DNA from 2 places in the Streptomyces sp. HSS9-12 genome. Region 2 is predicted to be linked to the other one. Evidence: predicted binding sites of a transcription regulator. Region 2 holds the regulator's gene; the other holds the start of a gene.
What was found. Region 2 encodes HspR, which represses chaperone genes until heat shock. Its sites were predicted from a motif close to TTGAGNNNNNNNNNCTCAA; they were not measured.
Positions count from the first base shown of each region.

Region 1: the regulator HspR is predicted to act here: its motif matches at 3,827-3,845, upstream of lon (endopeptidase La).

Region 1 covers NZ_JBUEGC010000003.1:50,468-58,650, forward strand. The annotation lists gene ACY34J_RS02280 (MarR family winged helix-turn-helix transcriptional regulator) at 1-83, opposite strand, end outside; gene ACY34J_RS02285 (lysozyme) at 277-1,128, shown strand; gene lon (endopeptidase La) at 1,381-3,804, opposite strand; gene ACY34J_RS02295 (spermidine synthase family protein) at 4,253-4,939, shown strand; gene ACY34J_RS02300 (response regulator transcription factor) at 5,022-5,774, shown strand; gene ACY34J_RS02305 (HAMP domain-containing sensor histidine kinase) at 5,854-6,915, shown strand; gene ACY34J_RS02310 (multifunctional oxoglutarate decarboxylase/oxoglutarate dehydrogenase thiamine pyrophosphate-binding subunit/dihydrolipoyllysine-residue succinyltransferase subunit) at 7,202-8,183, shown strand, end outside.
Region 2 covers NZ_JBUEGC010000042.1:2,814-10,996, forward strand. The annotation lists gene ACY34J_RS21160 (ATP-dependent Clp protease ATP-binding subunit) at 1-2,019, opposite strand, end outside; gene ACY34J_RS21165 (pyridoxamine 5'-phosphate oxidase family protein) at 2,190-2,594, shown strand; gene ACY34J_RS21170 (hypothetical protein) at 2,658-2,951, opposite strand; gene ACY34J_RS21175 (cupin domain-containing protein) at 2,948-3,325, opposite strand; gene ACY34J_RS21180 (heat shock protein transcriptional repressor HspR) at 3,580-4,053, opposite strand; gene dnaJ (molecular chaperone DnaJ) at 4,055-5,230, opposite strand; gene grpE (nucleotide exchange factor GrpE) at 5,264-5,929, opposite strand; gene dnaK (molecular chaperone DnaK) at 5,926-7,773, opposite strand; gene ACY34J_RS21200 ((Fe-S)-binding protein) at 8,048-8,183, shown strand, end outside.

The DNA.
Region 1 (8,183 bases), on a different contig from region 2:
GCACGGCGCAGAAAGACCGCCAATTCCCTTTCCAGTGCCAGAAAGGCGGGGTCCTCGGCCCCTCCGGGCTCGGTGTTCTGCACGGGAGCGCCCTTTCGGCTGTCCGGGGGTTTCCTCGGGACGGGATGTTCTTTCAGCGACGGCAGTCGTCGCAGTTCCGCCAGTATTTCGCAGGATTAGACCAACGGCAGCACCGTGCCGCCCGTTCCATGGCCTTCTGGCATGGGCATACCAACCACACTCTCTCTCCCCCACGAAAGCCCCGGAGGCACGCGTATGCCCGTGTACGCATCCACTTCACCAAGAGCCCGCCGGCCGTTCACGACCGTGACCGGGCTCCTCGCCGCTCTGCTCGCCCTCTTCGTGATCGCCATGCCGGGTACGGCGGTCGCGGGCGGGGGTCCCGAGCCCATTCCCCACCCTGAGCGGGACTGGATGGGCTCGACCGTCCTGCGGCACGAGGGCGGCGGCGCGCGCGGCGTCCCGCCACCCAGGCCGCTCGCGGCGGTCGAGGGCGTGGACGTCAGCAGCCATCAGGGGAACGTCAACTGGGCGGCCCTGTGGACCAGTGGCGTCCGCTTCGCCTACGTCAAGGCGACCGAGGGCACGTCGTACACGAACCCGTACTTCACGCAGCAGTACGGCGGCTCGTACGACATCGGCATGATCCGGGGCGCCTACCACTTCGCGCTGCCGGGCAACTCCAGCGGATCCGCCCAGGCCACGTACTTCGTGGGGCACGGCGGCGGCTGGTCGAACGACGGCAAGACGCTGCCCGGCGTGCTCGACATCGAGTACAACCCGTACGGCGCCACCTGCTACGGCAAGACGCAGAGCGGGATGGTCAGCTGGATCCGGGACTTCCTGAACACCTACCGCTCGCTGACCGGGCGCCATGCGGTGATCTACACGACGACCGCCTGGTGGACGACCTGCACGGGGAACTACAGCGGGTTCGCGAGCACCAGCCCGCTGTGGATCGCGCGTTACGCGTCGGCTCCCGGCACTCTGCCGGCCGGCTGGAGCTACTACACCTTCTGGCAGTACACCTCCTCCGGCCCGATCGTCGGTGACCACGACAGGTTCAACGGGACGTACGCGCGACTGCAGGCCCTCGCCAACGGCTGAGGCGGAGAGCCCCGGAAACGCGGCCGGCCCCTCCCGGGTATGGAGGGGCCGGCCGGACCGCTCGCGTCCGAGCGAGCCAAAGGGCGCGCCGGCGTCGAAAGGGAGGGAGTGGGGGCACCTCCCAGCGGTAGCTGGGGGTGCGCGGAGGGCCCGAGGAACGAGGGCCCGAGCACGGTCGCCCGTCGACACCGGGTCTGGGGGCACCTCCCAGCGGTAGCTGGGGGAGCCCGGAGGCGAGCGAGGGGCGAAGCGTCACGCCGCGACCGGGACCTCCGCCGACGCGGGCTGGAGGGCCAACTCCAGCACCTGGCGGACGTCGGAAAGCGCGTGGACCTCGAGCTTCTCCAGCACCTCGGCGGGCACATCGTCCAGGTCGGGCTCGTTCCGCTTGGGGATGATCACGGTGGTCACCCCGGCCCGGTGGGCCGCCAGCAGCTTCTGCTTCACACCGCCGATGGGCAGGACCCGCCCGGTGAGGGAGACCTCTCCGGTCATGGCCACGTCCGGGCGGACCTGGCGGCCGGAGAGCAGCGAGGCCAGCGCCGTGGTCATCGTGATGCCCGCACTCGGGCCGTCCTTCGGTACGGCGCCCGCGGGGACGTGCAGGTGCACGCCGCGCTCCTTCAGGTCGCCGACCGGAAGTTCGAGCTCCGCGCCGTGGGAACGCAGGAAGGAGAGCGCGATCTGGGCGGACTCCTTCATCACATCGCCGAGCTGGCCGGTCAGGGTCAGGCCCGCGCCGCCGGTCTCCGGGTCGGCCAGCGACGCCTCGACGTAGAGAACGTCGCCGCCCGCGCCGGTGACCGCGAGCCCGGTCGCCACGCCCGGTACGGCGGTACGCCGCTCCTCCGGGTCCTGGGCCGACTCCGGGACATGGTGCGGCCGGCCGATGAGCGCGCGCAGGTCGTCCGGTCCGATCATCACCGGGAACTCCTGTTCGCCGAGTTCGTGCTTCGCGGCGATCTTGCGCAGCAGCCGGGCCACCGAGCGCTCCAGGTTCCGTACGCCGGCCTCGCGGGTGTACTCGCCCGCCAGCTTGCGCAGCGCGCCGTCCCCGATCGCGACCTCGCCGGGCTCGAGCCCGGCGCGCTCCAGCTGGCGCGGCAGCAGGTGGTCGCGGGCGATGGTGACCTTCTCGTCCTCGGTGTAGCCGTCGAGCCGGACGAGCTCCATCCGGTCGGCGAGCGCCTCCGGAATCGCCTCCAGGACGTTGGCGGTGGCGAGGAAGACGACGTCGGACAGGTCAAGTTCCACCTCCAGGTAATGGTCCCGGAAGGTGTGGTTCTGCGCCGGGTCGAGGACTTCGAGGAGCGCCGCGGCCGGGTCGCCGCGGAAGTCGGAGCCCACCTTGTCGATCTCGTCCAGCAGGACGACCGGGTTCATGGACCCGGCCTCCTTGATGGCGCGGACGATACGGCCGGGGAGCGCGCCGACGTAGGTGCGCCGGTGGCCGCGGATCTCGGCCTCGTCGCGGACGCCGCCGAGCGCGACCCGTACGAACTTCCGGCCCATGGCGCGGGCGACGGACTCGCCGAGCGAGGTCTTGCCGACGCCGGGCGGTCCGACGAGCGCCAGCACGGCGCCGCCGCGTCGGCCGCCGACGACGCCCAGTCCCCGGTCGGCGCGGCGCTTGCGGACGGCCAGGTACTCGGTGATCCGCTCCTTGACGTCGTCCAGGCCGGCGTGGTCGGCGTCCAGCACGGACTTGGCGCCAGGGATGTCGTACGCGTCCTCGGTGCGCTCGTTCCACGGCATCTCCAGGATGGTGTCGAGCCAGGCGCGGATCCAGCTGCCCTCGGGGCTCTGGTCGGAGGAGCGCTCGAGCTTGTCGACCTCCTTCAGCGCCGCCTCCCGCACCTTTTCGGGGAGATCGGCGGCCTCCACGCGGGCCCGGTAGTCGTCGGACTCGTTCTCCGGCTCGCCCCGCAGCTCGGCCAGCTCCTTGCGGACGGCCTCCAGCTGCCTGCGCAGCAGGAACTCGCGCTGCTGCTTGTCGACGCCCTCCTGGACGTCCTTGGCGATCGCCTCGGCCACGTCCTGCTCGGCGATGTGCTCGCTCAGCCACTTGATGGCCAGCTTGAGGCGGGCGACGGGGTCGGTGGTCTCCAGCAGCTGGACGCGCTGCTGGACGGTGAGGAAGGGCGAGTAGCCGGAGTTGTCGGCGAGCTGCGAGACATCGTCGATCTGCTGGACCCGGTCCACGATCTGCCAGGCGCCGCGCTTGCGCAGCCAGCTGGTGGCGAGGGCCTTGTACTCCTTCATCAGCTCGATGACCGAGCCGGGCAGGCCGGCGCCGTCGGGGCCGGTCGGAGTGACCTCTTCGACCTCGGTGCCCTCGATCCAGAGCGCGGCCCCGGGGCCGGTGGTCCCAGCGCCGATCCGCACCCTGCGCACACCGCGGATCAGGGCGCCGGGGTCGCCGTCGGAGAGCCGGCCGACCTGCTCAACCGTGCCGAGCGTGCCGATGGCGGCGTACGTGCCGTCGATCCGTGGCACGAGCAGGACCCGTGGCTTGCCTCCGCCGGCTCCCTCTGTGCGGGCGTGGGCCTGTGCGGCCTCGACCGCGGCGCGTACCTCGGTGTCGGACAGGTCGAGCGGCACCACCATTCCGGGCAGCACGACCTCGTCATCGAGCGGCAGCACGGGCAGGGTGAGCGATGCGGGCATGGAAGGCATGATCTCCCCTTCGGCAGGCAAGTTGAGCTTCATTGACTCAATGCGTGGGCGCTCCGCGTTGTTCCCGGAGTCTGTTCGCTGTGAGCGATCGCTTACCCCCGCGCGCGGGGCCGCTTCCCACCGCTCCGCGGCGGGGTCCCCCTTTGACGGGCCCAGGTGGGCCGGGACAGGGACACCACCCATGAAAGGGGCGGGTGGGCGGGAAGAGAGCCGCACCGAAGGCGCGGAAGTGATCCAGGCCCGCGGCCGGCCCGTGCGCCGGGCAGGCGGCGGTACGGGGCCGGGCACCGTCCGCACCGGAGGGGACGGCGGTGGTATGGGGTTCACCTGACCACCCGCCACGGCGCGTTCACCGGGGCGACAGCCGGTGGCGGCACGAAGTTCCGCCGCCGGGTGCTCGTTAGGCTGGGCGGCGCAGCTGCCGCGCGACGCAGGAGGTTCCTGAGCCATGCCTGGACCGAGTGCCGATCTTCTGCCGGTGACGGTCGACCGCCGCGAGGGCCCGTACGGCGAGGTGGTGCTGCGGCAGCGCGGGGAGCATTTCGAGATCATCGCCAACGGCTGCTTTCTGATGGACACCTCGGACGGCCGCTCCGAGCGGCGGCTGGTGGACGCCGCGCTCGCGGCCCTGCCGGCGGAGTGCGTCGCGCCGTCCGTGCTGATCGGCGGACTCGGGGTCGGGTTCTCCGTCGCCCGCGCCGCCGCGGAGCCCCGCTGGGGGCGGATCGCGGTCGTCGAGCGCGAGCAGGCCGTCATCGACTGGCACCGGACCGGGCCGCTGTCCCGGATCTCCGCGGCCGCGCTGGCCGACCCGCGGACCGAGATCGTCCGCGCGGACCTGGTCGCGTACGTCCAGGAGGCCCCGGTCAGGTACGACGCGTTGTGTCTGGACATCGACAACGGCCCGGACTGGACCGTCGACGAGGACAACAACAGCCTCTACGGTCCTGCCGGGCTCACCGCCTGCCGTGAGCGGCTGAGCCCCGGCGGTGTGCTGGCCGTCTGGTCTGCCCGGCCGTCCGCCGTCTTCGAGGACGCACTCCGAAATGCCGGATTTATCGAGGTACAGACGGAAGAGGTAACAGTCGCCCGGGGCGAGCCGGATGTTGTTCACCTCGGGGTTCGCCCTGCGTAGCAGAGCATCGCGCCGTGCCCGTACCCTGCTTGCCAGCGACGACAGCACACACCGGCACGACGGGGACATGCAGGGGCGGGCGATGGAGCAGACACACCAAAACGGCGTCGGCGGCGCGGCGGCGACCACTCCCGGGGCCCAGCGCCGCGTCCTGGTCGTCGAGGACGACGCCACGATCGTCGACGCCATCGCGGTCAGGCTGCGCGCCGAGGGCTTCCAGGTGCAGACGGCCCACGACGGCCCGGCCGCCGTGGAGGCCGCCCAGGTCTGGCAGCCCGACCTGCTGGTACTCGATGTGATGCTGCCCGGGTTCGACGGGCTGGAGGTCTGCCGCCGGGTGCAGGCCCAGCGGCCGGTCCCGGTGCTGATGCTGACCGCGCGCGACGACGAGACCGACATGCTGGTGGGCCTCGGGGTCGGCGCCGACGACTACATGACCAAACCGTTCTCCATGCGCGAACTGGCGGCACGGGTGCATGTGCTGCTGCGGCGCGTGGAGCGGGCGGCCCTGGCCGCGAACACCCCGCGCAGCGGCATCCTGCGGCTCGGGGAGCTGGAGATCGACCACGCACAGCGCCGGGTGCGGGTGCGCGGCGTGGACGTGCACCTGACGCCGACCGAGTTCGACCTGCTGGTGTGCCTGGCGAACACACCGCGCGCGGTGCTCTCGCGCGAGCAACTGCTGGCCGAGGTGTGGGACTGGGCGGACGCCTCCGGCACCCGGACCGTCGACAGCCACATCAAGGCACTGCGGCGCAAGATCGGGGCGGAGCGGATCCGTACGGTCCACGGCGTGGGGTACGCACTGGAGACTCCGGCCACCCCCACCCCATGATCGGGCCCAGACCGTGAGCCGGCCCTCCTCCGCCAAGCGCCGCAGCAGCCCGAGTGTCTGGACCCGGGTGTGGGAGGCGCTGCGGCCGCTGGACCCGTACCGGTCGGTCAAGGCCGCGCTGGGCGCGCTGGTGATCGTCTCGGTGACCATCACCACCCTGCTGATCTTCGTGGCGATCCACACCCGCACCGAGCTGCGTGTGGTCACCATCTTCTCGATCATCGCGACGATGCTGATCACCCAGTTCGTGGCCCATGGCCTGACCTCGCCGCTGGACGAGATGAAGACCGTCGCCCGCGCGATGGCGCACGGCGACTACAGCCGGCGGGTGCGGGCGGACCGGCGGGACGAGCTGGGCGACCTCGCCGCCACCTTCAATCACATGGCCGCCGACCTGGAGGCGGTGGACCGGCACCGCAAGGAGCTGGTGGCGAACGTCTCACATGAGCTGCGCACCCCCATCGCGGGCCTGCGGGGCGTACTGGAGAACGTCGTCGACGGGGTCTCGCAGGCGGATCCGGAGACGATGCGGACGGCGCTGCGGCAGACCGAGCGACTGGGCCGGCTCGTCGAGACGCTGCTGGACCTCTCCCGGCTGGACAACGGCGTCGTACCGCTGCGCACCCGGCGCTTCGAGGTGTGGCCGTATCTGTCGGGCGTGCTGAAAGAGGCCAGCCTGGCGGCGGCGGCCGCCCGCGCCTCCGGAGCCCGCGGGCGCGGCGATGTCCATCTGCACCTGGACGTCTCGCCGCCCGAGCTGACCGCGTACGCCGACGCCGAGCGGCTGCACCAGGTGGTGGCCAATCTGGTCGACAACGCCGTCAAGCACAGCCCGCCCCACGGCCGGGTCACGCTGCGTGCACGGCAGGGTACGGGCCCCGGCAGCCTCGACCTGGAGGTGCTGGACGAGGGCCCCGGCATTCCGGAGTCGGAGCGGCACCGGATCTTCGAGCGCTTCAACCGGGGCAGCGTCTCGACCCCGCACGGTCCGGGGAGCGACGGCGGTACGGGGCTGGGCCTGGCGATCGCCCGCTGGGCCGTGGATCTGCACGGGGGCAGCATCGGGGTGGCCGAATCTCCTCGGGGCTGCCGGATCCGGGTCACCCTCCCCGGGCAGCGCCAAGGCGCAGGCTTGACGTAGGGTCGTAAGCGGAACTGCACATTCGGGGTACTGAACGTCACCCCGTACGGACATCGGAAGGTCATGCAGTCAGATCGGGCGCGGCGAGCGGGCCACGACCGTGATCGGTCGTCCCCGTCCGGCGCGGAACCTGACGTGTTTCCCGCCAAAACTTGCGCCGAAACCCGCCGATCAATGTGACTTGCACGACGACTGGGCCGCTCAGCCTGCATCAAGCGTTGTAACAGGCGTAGCCTTTATTTCCGCTGTCCACCACCTAAGGAAGCGGAAGAGGGCGGTCGCCGCCGTGTCGCAACAGTCTCCGGATACCTCGAGCATCTCGACCGACCAGGACGGGCAGGGGACCAACCCTGCCTCCGCCTTCGGTCCCAATGAGTGGCTCGTCGACGAGATCTACCAGCAGTACCTCCAGGACCCGAACTCGGTCGACCGAGCTTGGTGGGACTTCTTCGCCGACTACAAGCCGGGCCAGGACACCGGATCGGCCGTAGCCGCTCCGGCCCAGCCCAAGGAGACCTCTGCGCCTCCGGCGCAGACGCAGGCCGCGCCGCCGGGCGCCGCCACCGCCCCGGCGCAGGCCAGGCCCGCCCCGGCCCCCGCGAAGCCGGCCGCGGCGGCCGCGCCGAGTGCCCCCGCCCCGGCGAAGCCTGCCGCTAAGCCGGCGGCCAAGGCCCCGGCCGCCCCCGCCAAGCCGGCGGGCAAGGTGGCTGAGCCTCCGGTGACCGGGTCGGAGTTCGTCACGCTGCGTGGACCGTCCGCCGCGGTCGCGAAGAACATGAACGCCTCGCTGGAGCTGCCGACGGCCACGTCCGTCCGCGCGGTGCCGGTGAAGCTGCTGTTCGACAACCGCATCGTCATCAACAACCACCTCAAGCGCGCCCGCGGCGGCAAGGTCTCCTTCACGCACCTCATCGGCTACGCCATGGTGCAGGCGCTGAAGATCATGCCGTCGATGAACTACTCCTACGCGGAGAAGGACGGCAAGCCGACCCTCGTCAAGCCCGAGCACATCAACCTCGGCCTCGCCATCGACCTGGTCAAGCCGAACGGCGACCGCCAGCTGGTCGTCGCGGCGATCAAGAAGGCCGAGACACTCAACTTCTTCGAGTTCTGGCAGGCCTACGAGGACATCGTCCGCCGCGCCCGCGAGGGCAAGCTGACGATGGAGGACTTCTCTGGAGTCACTGCATCGCTCACCAACCCTGGCGGCATCGGCACCGTCCACTCCGTGCCGCGCCTGATGCCCGGCCAGGGCCTGATCATCGGCG
Region 2 (8,183 bases):
GGCGCCGACCAGCCGGGCGACGGAGTGCTTCTCGCTGTACTCGCTCATGTCGATGCGGACCATGGCCCGCTCGTCGTCGAAGAGGAAGCCGGCGAGCGCCTTGGCCAGCTCGGTCTTGCCGACACCGGTCGGGCCGAGGAAGAGGAAGGATCCGGTGGGCCGGTCGGGGTCGGCGATGCCCGCCCGGCTGCGCCGTACGGCGTCGGAGACGGCTCGCACCGCCTCACTCTGGCCGATCAGCCGCTTGCCGATCTCCTCCTCCATGCGCAGCAGCTTCTGGGTCTCGCCCTCCAGCAGCCGCCCGGCGGGGATGCCGGTCCAGGAGGAGACGACGTCCGCGATGTCGTCCGGGCCGACCTCCTCGCCGACCATGCCCTGCAGCGTCTTCTGCTCCGCGACGGCCTGCTCCAGTTCCTTGCGCGTCTGCGGGATGACCTCGGTGCGCAGCCGGCCGGGGGTGACCCAGTCGCCGGTCTCCGGGGCCTTGCGCTCGGCCAGCTCCAGCTCGGTCTCCAGCTCGTCCAGCCGCTTCTTCAGGTCACCGACGCGGGTGTGGATCTCCTTCTCGGCGTTCCAGCGGGCGCGCAGGCCGCGCAGCTCCTCCTCCTTCTCGGCCCGGTCCTTGCGCAGCCGCTCCAGCCGCTCGCGGGCGTCGGGGGACAGGTCCTGCTCGCGGTCCGCCTTCTTGCGGAACTTCCGCTCCGCGTCGGTGGACTGACCTGCCAGCAGGGATTCCTCCTCCATCAGCAGCCGGTCGACGGCGCGCTGCAGCTCGTCGATCTCGACCGGAGAGGAGTCGATCTCCATCTGCAGCCGGGAGGCGGCCTCGTCGACCAGGTCGATGGCCTTGTCCGGGAGGAAGCGGGAGGTGATGTAGCGGTCGGAGAGAGTGGCGGCGGCGACCAGCGCCGAGTCGGCGATCTGCACGCCGTGGTGGGCCTCGTACCGGCCCTTGAGGCCGCGCAGGATCGCGATGGAGTCCTCGACGGACGGCTCGGCGACCAGCACCTGCTGGAAGCGGCGCTCCAGCGCCGGGTCCTTCTCGATCCGCTCGCGGTACTCGTCCAGGGTGGTCGCGCCGACCATCCGCAGCTCGCCGCGCGCCAGCATCGGCTTGAGCATGTTGCCCGCATCCATGGCGGAGTCACCGCCCGCGCCGGCGCCGACGACGGTGTGCAGCTCGTCGATGAAGGTGATGATCTGGCCGTCGCTGTCCTTGATCTCGGCGAGGACGGTCTTCAGCCGCTCCTCGAACTCGCCGCGGTACTTGGCGCCCGCCACCATCGCGCCGATGTCGAGGGCCACCAGGCGCTTGTTCTTCAGGGACTCGGGGACGTCGCCCTTCACGATCCGCTGGGCCAGCCCCTCCACGACGGCGGTCTTGCCGACGCCCGGCTCGCCGATGAGCACCGGGTTGTTCTTCGTACGGCGCGAGAGCACCTGGATGACCCGGCGGATCTCCTGGTCCCGGCCGATGACCGGGTCGAGCTTGCCGGCCCGGGCCAGAGCGGTGAAGTCGGTGCCGAACTTCTCCAGAGCCTTGTACGTGCCCTCCGGATCGGGCGTGGTCACGCGTCGTCCTCCGCGAATGGTCTCGAAGGCGTCGAGCAGCCGCTTGGCGCTCGCGCCCTGCTGGTCGAGCAGCTCCCCGGCCCGGCCGCCCTTCGCGGCGATGCCGATGAGCAGATGCTCGGTGGAGAGGTAGGAGTCACCGAGCTCCTTGGCGCGCTGCCCGGCGTCGGCGAGCACCGCCAGCAGGGCGCGGTCGGGCTGGGGCGCCGCGACGGAATCGCCCTGGGCGCTGGGGAGCGCACCGAGCAGGCGCTCGGCGCCGGACCGTACGGCGGCCTGGTCCGCCTCGACAGCCGCGAGCAGGTCCCGGATGTTCTCGTTGTCCTGGCCCTCGAGCAGGGCGAGCAGCAGGTGTACGGGGCTGATGTCGGGATTCCCCGCGGACACCGCGCGACCGCTGGCCGCGCTGATCGCTTCCTTGCTCTTGGTAGTCAGCTCGGCGTCCACTGCCAACGCTCCTCCTCGCCTCGATCCGACTCCCTCAACCCTACGCCAAACTTGAGTCTATTCCACTCAATGTTTCTGCGGCCAGATCGAAATTGGACCGCACTGGCGGCCAGTTTGCAGCACGTGACGGCGTACGGGTCTGCTCCGGGTGTGCGGTTACCCTCGCTGCCATGGCCCTCCCCCTTCACGACCTGCCTCCGGAGTACCTCGCCTTCTGGCGGGAGTACCACCTGTGCACGCTGACCACCCCGCGGCCGGACGGCACACCGCACGTGGTGCCCGTAGGGGTCACATTCGACCCCGAAGCCGGGTTGGCCCGCGTGATCACCAACAAGGGCAGCACCAAGGTCGCCAACATCCAGGCCGCGGGCCCCGGCGGCGCCCGGGTCGCCGTCTGCCAGGTGCACCGCGGCCGCTGGGCCACGCTGGAGGGAAGCGCGGTGGTCCGTACGGAGGCCGAGCTGATCGCCGACGCCGTACGCCGCTATGCCGAACGCTACGGCCGCACCCCGGCCCCCAACCCGGACCGCGTGCTCATCGAGATCACGGTCGACCGCGCACTGGGCCGCGGCTGAGCACCGCCGGAACGAACCGCCGGCCCGCCCCTTCACGGGGCGGGCCGGCCGGCCGATGCGCGCTCACGGCTGCTCGGTGACGACCTCCAGGTTCACGAACCGGGGCTCGCTGGTGCACAGGCCGCGGAACCGCTCCGCGATGGCCTTGGTCTCGGGCAGTTCGCTGTTGGCCATCGCCTGCTCGTAGGACGGGAACTCGACGATGTCCACGAAGTGGTTGGGACGCTCCCGGTCCTTGGTGTGGAGTTCGTGCGTGACGGTGCGCTTGCCTTCCGTCTGCGCCATCCACTGCTCCCAGAGCTGCTCCACTTCGTCCTCGCGCGTCGTCTCGTATTCGATGAGCTGCACGAACGTCATCCCTGGGCCTCCTTCGCCTTGCCGTACTCCACCGCCGTCGGGCCGCCGAAGTCGTACACGACCACGGTCTCGTCACCCACGACCCAGGCGTCGTGACCGGGCCTGCACACGAAGACATCGCCGGCTCCGACCTCGGCCTCCGCTCCGTCGTCCATGCGGATCCGCATCCGCCCCTGGACGACGAAGGCCTTGTGGTGGAACTGGCAGCTCTCGGTGCCGGCGAGCGGCCCCACCGATTCGGACCAGCGCCAGCCGGGCTCGAATCTGCCCACGGCGAAATCCAGACCCGTGAGGCTGAGGATGTCCAGGCGACCACGGGGGAAATCGCGTTGGTCGTCCGGCTTGCCGATCGGCTTCACTTCGATCGCGGCCATGACGGTCCCTCCGCTCCAGGCTGTTACGTCCATCGTCGGCCCATCACTGACAGCCCGCCATTCGGGTGACCTGTGGAAGCGCCTCTGGCTGAGCAACGGCGTCACTCCCAGCGATCGAGGGTTCGCCCCGGAACCTTCCTTGCCCCGGATTGCGATCTCTGCGAACCGGGAGTCCCGGGCCCGCAGCCGAAGGGCCGGGCGCCCGCCGCTGCGGGTGCCCGGCCCCCGAGGCCGTCGATATGGTCTGCGCCGCGCTACTCCGACCGCTTGGGCCGCCAGACGACCAAGGCGCTGGTCTGCTGGACGTCCTGATACGGCACCAGGTCGCGGCGGTACGAGGCGTGCAGCGCGGCCTCCCGCTGCCGCATGGTCGCCGCGGCGCCGTCCAGCGCCTGCTGGAGCTCGGCTACGCGCTCCTGCAGAGCCGCGACCTGGTTCTCCAGTTCGATGATGCGCTTGATCCCCGCGAGGTTGATGCCCTCGTCCTGGGAGAGCTGCTGCACCTGCCGGAGCAGTTCGATGTCCCGGGCCGAGTAGCGACGGCCGCGGCCGGCCGTACGGTCCGGCGAGACCAGACCCAGCCGGTCGTACTGCCGCAGGGTCTGCGGGTGCAGCCCCGACAGCTGGGCAGCGACCGAGATGACGTAGACCGGCGAGTCGTCGGTCAGCTCATAGGGGTTGCGGCCCCTGCCGCCCCTGCCCCCGGCGGGCATGCCTCGGCCATCCATCTCATGCTCCCTTCGCGGCCTGGAACAGCTCAGCCCGCGGGTCGTGGCCCGCGGTGGCCTTGGCGAAGGCCTGCAATGCTTCCTTCGCCTTCTCTCCGAGGTCCTTGGGGACGGCCACCTCCACGGTGACGAGCAGGTCGCCGCGCGTGCCGTCCTTGCGCACCGCACCCTTGCCACGGGCGCGCATCGTCCGTCCGTTGGGTGTGCCGGGCGGCAGCCGGAGCGTCACCGGCGGGCCGCCGAGCGTGGGCACCTTGATCTCGCCGCCGAGCGCCGCCTCCGGATAGGTGACCGGCACGGTGACGGTGAGGTTGTCGCCCTGACGCCCGAAGACCGGGTGCGCGTCGACGTGCACCACCACGTACAGGTCGCCGTTCGGCCCGCCGCGCTCGCCGGGAGCGCCCTTGCCGCGCAGCCGGATCCGCTGCCCGTCGGAGACCCCCGCCGGGATCCGGACCTGCATGGTGCGTGCGCTGGTGGCGCGCCCGCTGCCCTTGCAGACCTCGCACGGGATCTCGGCGATCAGGCCCCGGCCCCTGCAGTCCGCGCACGGGTCGGTGAGCGAGAAGCCGCCCCCGACGCCGCGGCTGACCTGGCCGGTGCCCACGCAGGTGGGGCACACCCGAGGAGTACCGTTTTTGTCCCCCGTGCCCGCGCACGCCTTGCAGGCGGCCGAGCTGGACATCCGCAGCGGGACCGTCGCCCCGTCAACCGCCTCGGTGAAGCTGAGCGTCACCTCGGACTCGATGTCCTGACCACGGCGCGGATGGGTACGGGTCCCGGTGCCGCCGCGGTTGAAAAGCCCCCCGAAGACATCACCGAGTCCGCCGCCGAATCCGCCGGCTCCCCCGCCCGGAGCGCCCCCGAAGAGGTCGCCCAGGTCGAAGTTGAAGCCGCCGGGGCCGCCCGCGCCCGGTCCGGAACGGAAGGCTCCGTTGCCGAAGAGCGCGCGCGCCTCGTCGTACTCCTTGCGGCGTTTGGGATCCGCCAGAACGTCGTTGGCCTCGGAGATCTCCTTGAAGCGCTCCTCGGCCTTGGCGTCGCCCTTGTTGGCGTCCGGGTGGAACTCGCGGGCGAGCTTCCGGTACGCCTTCTTGATCTCCGCCTCGGTGGCGTCCTTCGGGACGCCGAGGACCTTGTAGAGGTCCTTTTCCAGCAAGTCCCTGCTCAGGCTCATCCCCGACGTCCCTCCTTCCCTCTGTCGTGCGCGTCAGCCCTCGTCCGGGCCACCGCTCTCCTCGTCCGGCGCCGCGGGTTTGTCACCCTCGCCGGCACTCTTGGGCTGCGCTCCGGGCTGCGGCTCGGCGACCGCGACGCGCGCAGGGCGGATCGTGCGCTCGCCGAAGCGATACCCGGGCTGCAGGATCGACACGCACGTGGTCTCTGCGACCTCGGGCGAGTAGGAGTGCATCAGGGCCTCGTGCACCAGCGGGTCGAAGGGCTCGCCCTCCTTCCCGAACTGCTGCAGGCCCATCTTCGCGGCGATGTTCTCCAGCGACTCGGCGACGGACTTGAACCCGCCGACCAGCTCGCCGTGTTCACGGGCCCGGCCGATGTCGTCAAGCACCGGAAGCAGCTCGCTCAGGAGGTTCGCCACGGCGATCTCCTTGACGGTGATCCGGTCGCGCTCCACCCGCCGGCGGTAGTTCTGGTACTCGGCCTGCAGCCGCTGGAGGTCCAGCGTGCGCTCGTTCAGCGCCATCCGGACCTGGTCCAGCTGCGCCTGCAGGCCCACCATCTGCAGTTCGTCCCCGGCCGGGGCCGCCGGGCCCGCCTGCTCGGCGGACTCGGCGGCCTTCGCCGCATCATCAGGCGTCTGTGCGGCGTCGGAAGGGACGTCGGGCTGCTCTTCGAAGCCCGGGGTCTCCTCCGTCACGCGGCACCACCCTTCGGCTTCTCGTCGTCCACGATCTCGGCGTCGACGACATCGTCCTCGGCCTTGGCACCGGCCTCACCGGCACCCGCGGCACCGGCCGCGCCGTCGGCCTGGGCCTGGGCGTACATGGCCTGGCCCAGCTTCTGGCTGACCGCGGCGACCTTCTCGGTGGCCTCGCGGATCGCGGGGGTGTCCTCGCCCTTCAGCTTCTCCTTCAGGTCCGCGATGGCGGTCTCGACCTCGCCCTTCACATCGCCCGGGACCTTGTCCTCGTTGTCCTTGAGGAACTTCTCGGTCTGGTAGACCAGCTGCTCGGCCTGGTTGCGAGTCTCGGCCGCCTCGCGGCGCTTGTGGTCCTCCTCCGCGTACTTCTCGGCCTCCTCGCGCATCCGGTTGACCTCTTCCTGCGGCAGCGAGGAGCCGCCGGTGACCGTCATCCGCTGCTCCTTGCCCGTGCCGAGGTCCTTCGCCGACACGTGCATGATGCCGTTGGCGTCGATGTCGAAGGTGACCTCGATCTGCGGGACCCCGCGCGGGGCGGGCGGCAGGCCGGTCAGCTCGAACATGCCGAGCTTCTTGTTGTACGCCGCGATCTCGCGCTCACCCTGGTAGACCTGGATCTGCACCGACGGCTGGTTGTCCTCGGCCGTGGTGAAGATCTCCGAACGCTTGGTCGGGATCGTGGTGTTGCGCTCGATCAGCTTGGTCATGATGCCGCCCTTGGTCTCGATGCCAAGCGACAGCGGGGTGACGTCCAGCAGCAGAACGTCCTTGACCTCACCCTTGAGGACACCGGCCTGGAGCGATGCGCCGATGGCGACGACCTCGTCCGGGTTCACACCCTTGTTGGCCTCCTTGCCGCCGGTCAGCTCCTTGACGAGCTCGGCGACGGCCGGCATACGGGTCGAGCCACCGACGAGAACGACGTGGTCGATCTCGGAGAGCTGGATGCCCGCGTCCTTGATGACGTTGTGGAACGGAACCTTGCAGCGCTCGAGCAGGTCCGAGGTCAGCTGCTGGAACTGGGCGCGGGTGAGCTTCTCGTCCAGGTGCAGCGGGCCCTCGGCGGACGCCGTGATGTAGGGCAGGTTGATCGTGGTCTCAGTGGACGAGGACAGCTCGATCTTCGCCTTCTCAGCGGCCTCGCGGAGGCGCTGCAGGGCCATCTTGTCCTTGGACAGGTCGACGCCGTTGGCGCCCAGGAACTGCTTGACCAGGTAGTCGACGATCCGCTGGTCCCAGTCGTCACCACCGAGGTGGTTGTCACCGTTGGTGGCCTTCACCTCGACCACGCCGTCGCCGATCTCCAGCAGCGAGACGTCGAACGTACCGCCACCGAGGTCGAAGACGAGGATGGTCTGGTCGTCCTTCTCCAGACCGTAGGCCAGCGCGGCGGCGGTGGGCTCGTTGACGATGCGCAGCACGTTCAGACCGGCGATCTCGCCGGCCTCCTTGGTGGCCTGCCGCTCGGCGTCGTTGAAGTACGCCGGGACGGTGATCACCGCGTCGGTGACCTTCTCGCCCAGGTACGACTCGGCGTCCCGCTTCAGCTTCTGCAGCACGAACGCGCTGATCTGCTGCGGGTTGAAGGTCTTGTCGTCGATCTCGATCTTCCAGTCGGTGCCCATGTGGCGCTTGACCGACCGGATGGTCCTGTCGACGTTGGTGACGGCCTGGCGCTTGGCCACCTCACCAACCAGCACTTCGCCATTCTTCGCGAAGGCCACGACGGACGGCGTGGTCCTGGCGCCCTCGGCGTTGGTGATGACGGTGGGCTCACCGCCTTCAAGAACACTGACGACGGAGTTCGTCGTGCCCAGGTCGATGCCGACCGCACGTGCCATGGTTGTTTCCTCCAGCTGACTTGAGTGGAACTGGCTCAAGGGTGCCCGATCCAAGAATGGGTGTCAACAGACCTGAGTCAGGTCAACTCAACTCTCATGAGGATGTACATGTCACTGACGCGGTCGGCGTGGCGAGGGTTGCCTCAGCGACACAGATCACCGGCCGCGCGACTTCATCGGGCCTGCGATCCTGGGTAATGTCAGCGCGAGACTTACAAAGTTACCGCTTAGTAATTACTGGAAAGCCTCGCTCTCGCAGGCCCGAGGAGCCCCCATGCAACTCGCCGCGATCATTGTGTCGCTGGTCCTGACGGTGATCGGCGTCGCGCTCTTCGCCCGAGCCATCGCGCAGATCTACCGGTTCGTCACACTTGGACAGCCGGTCCCGGCGGGCAGCCGCACGGACAACC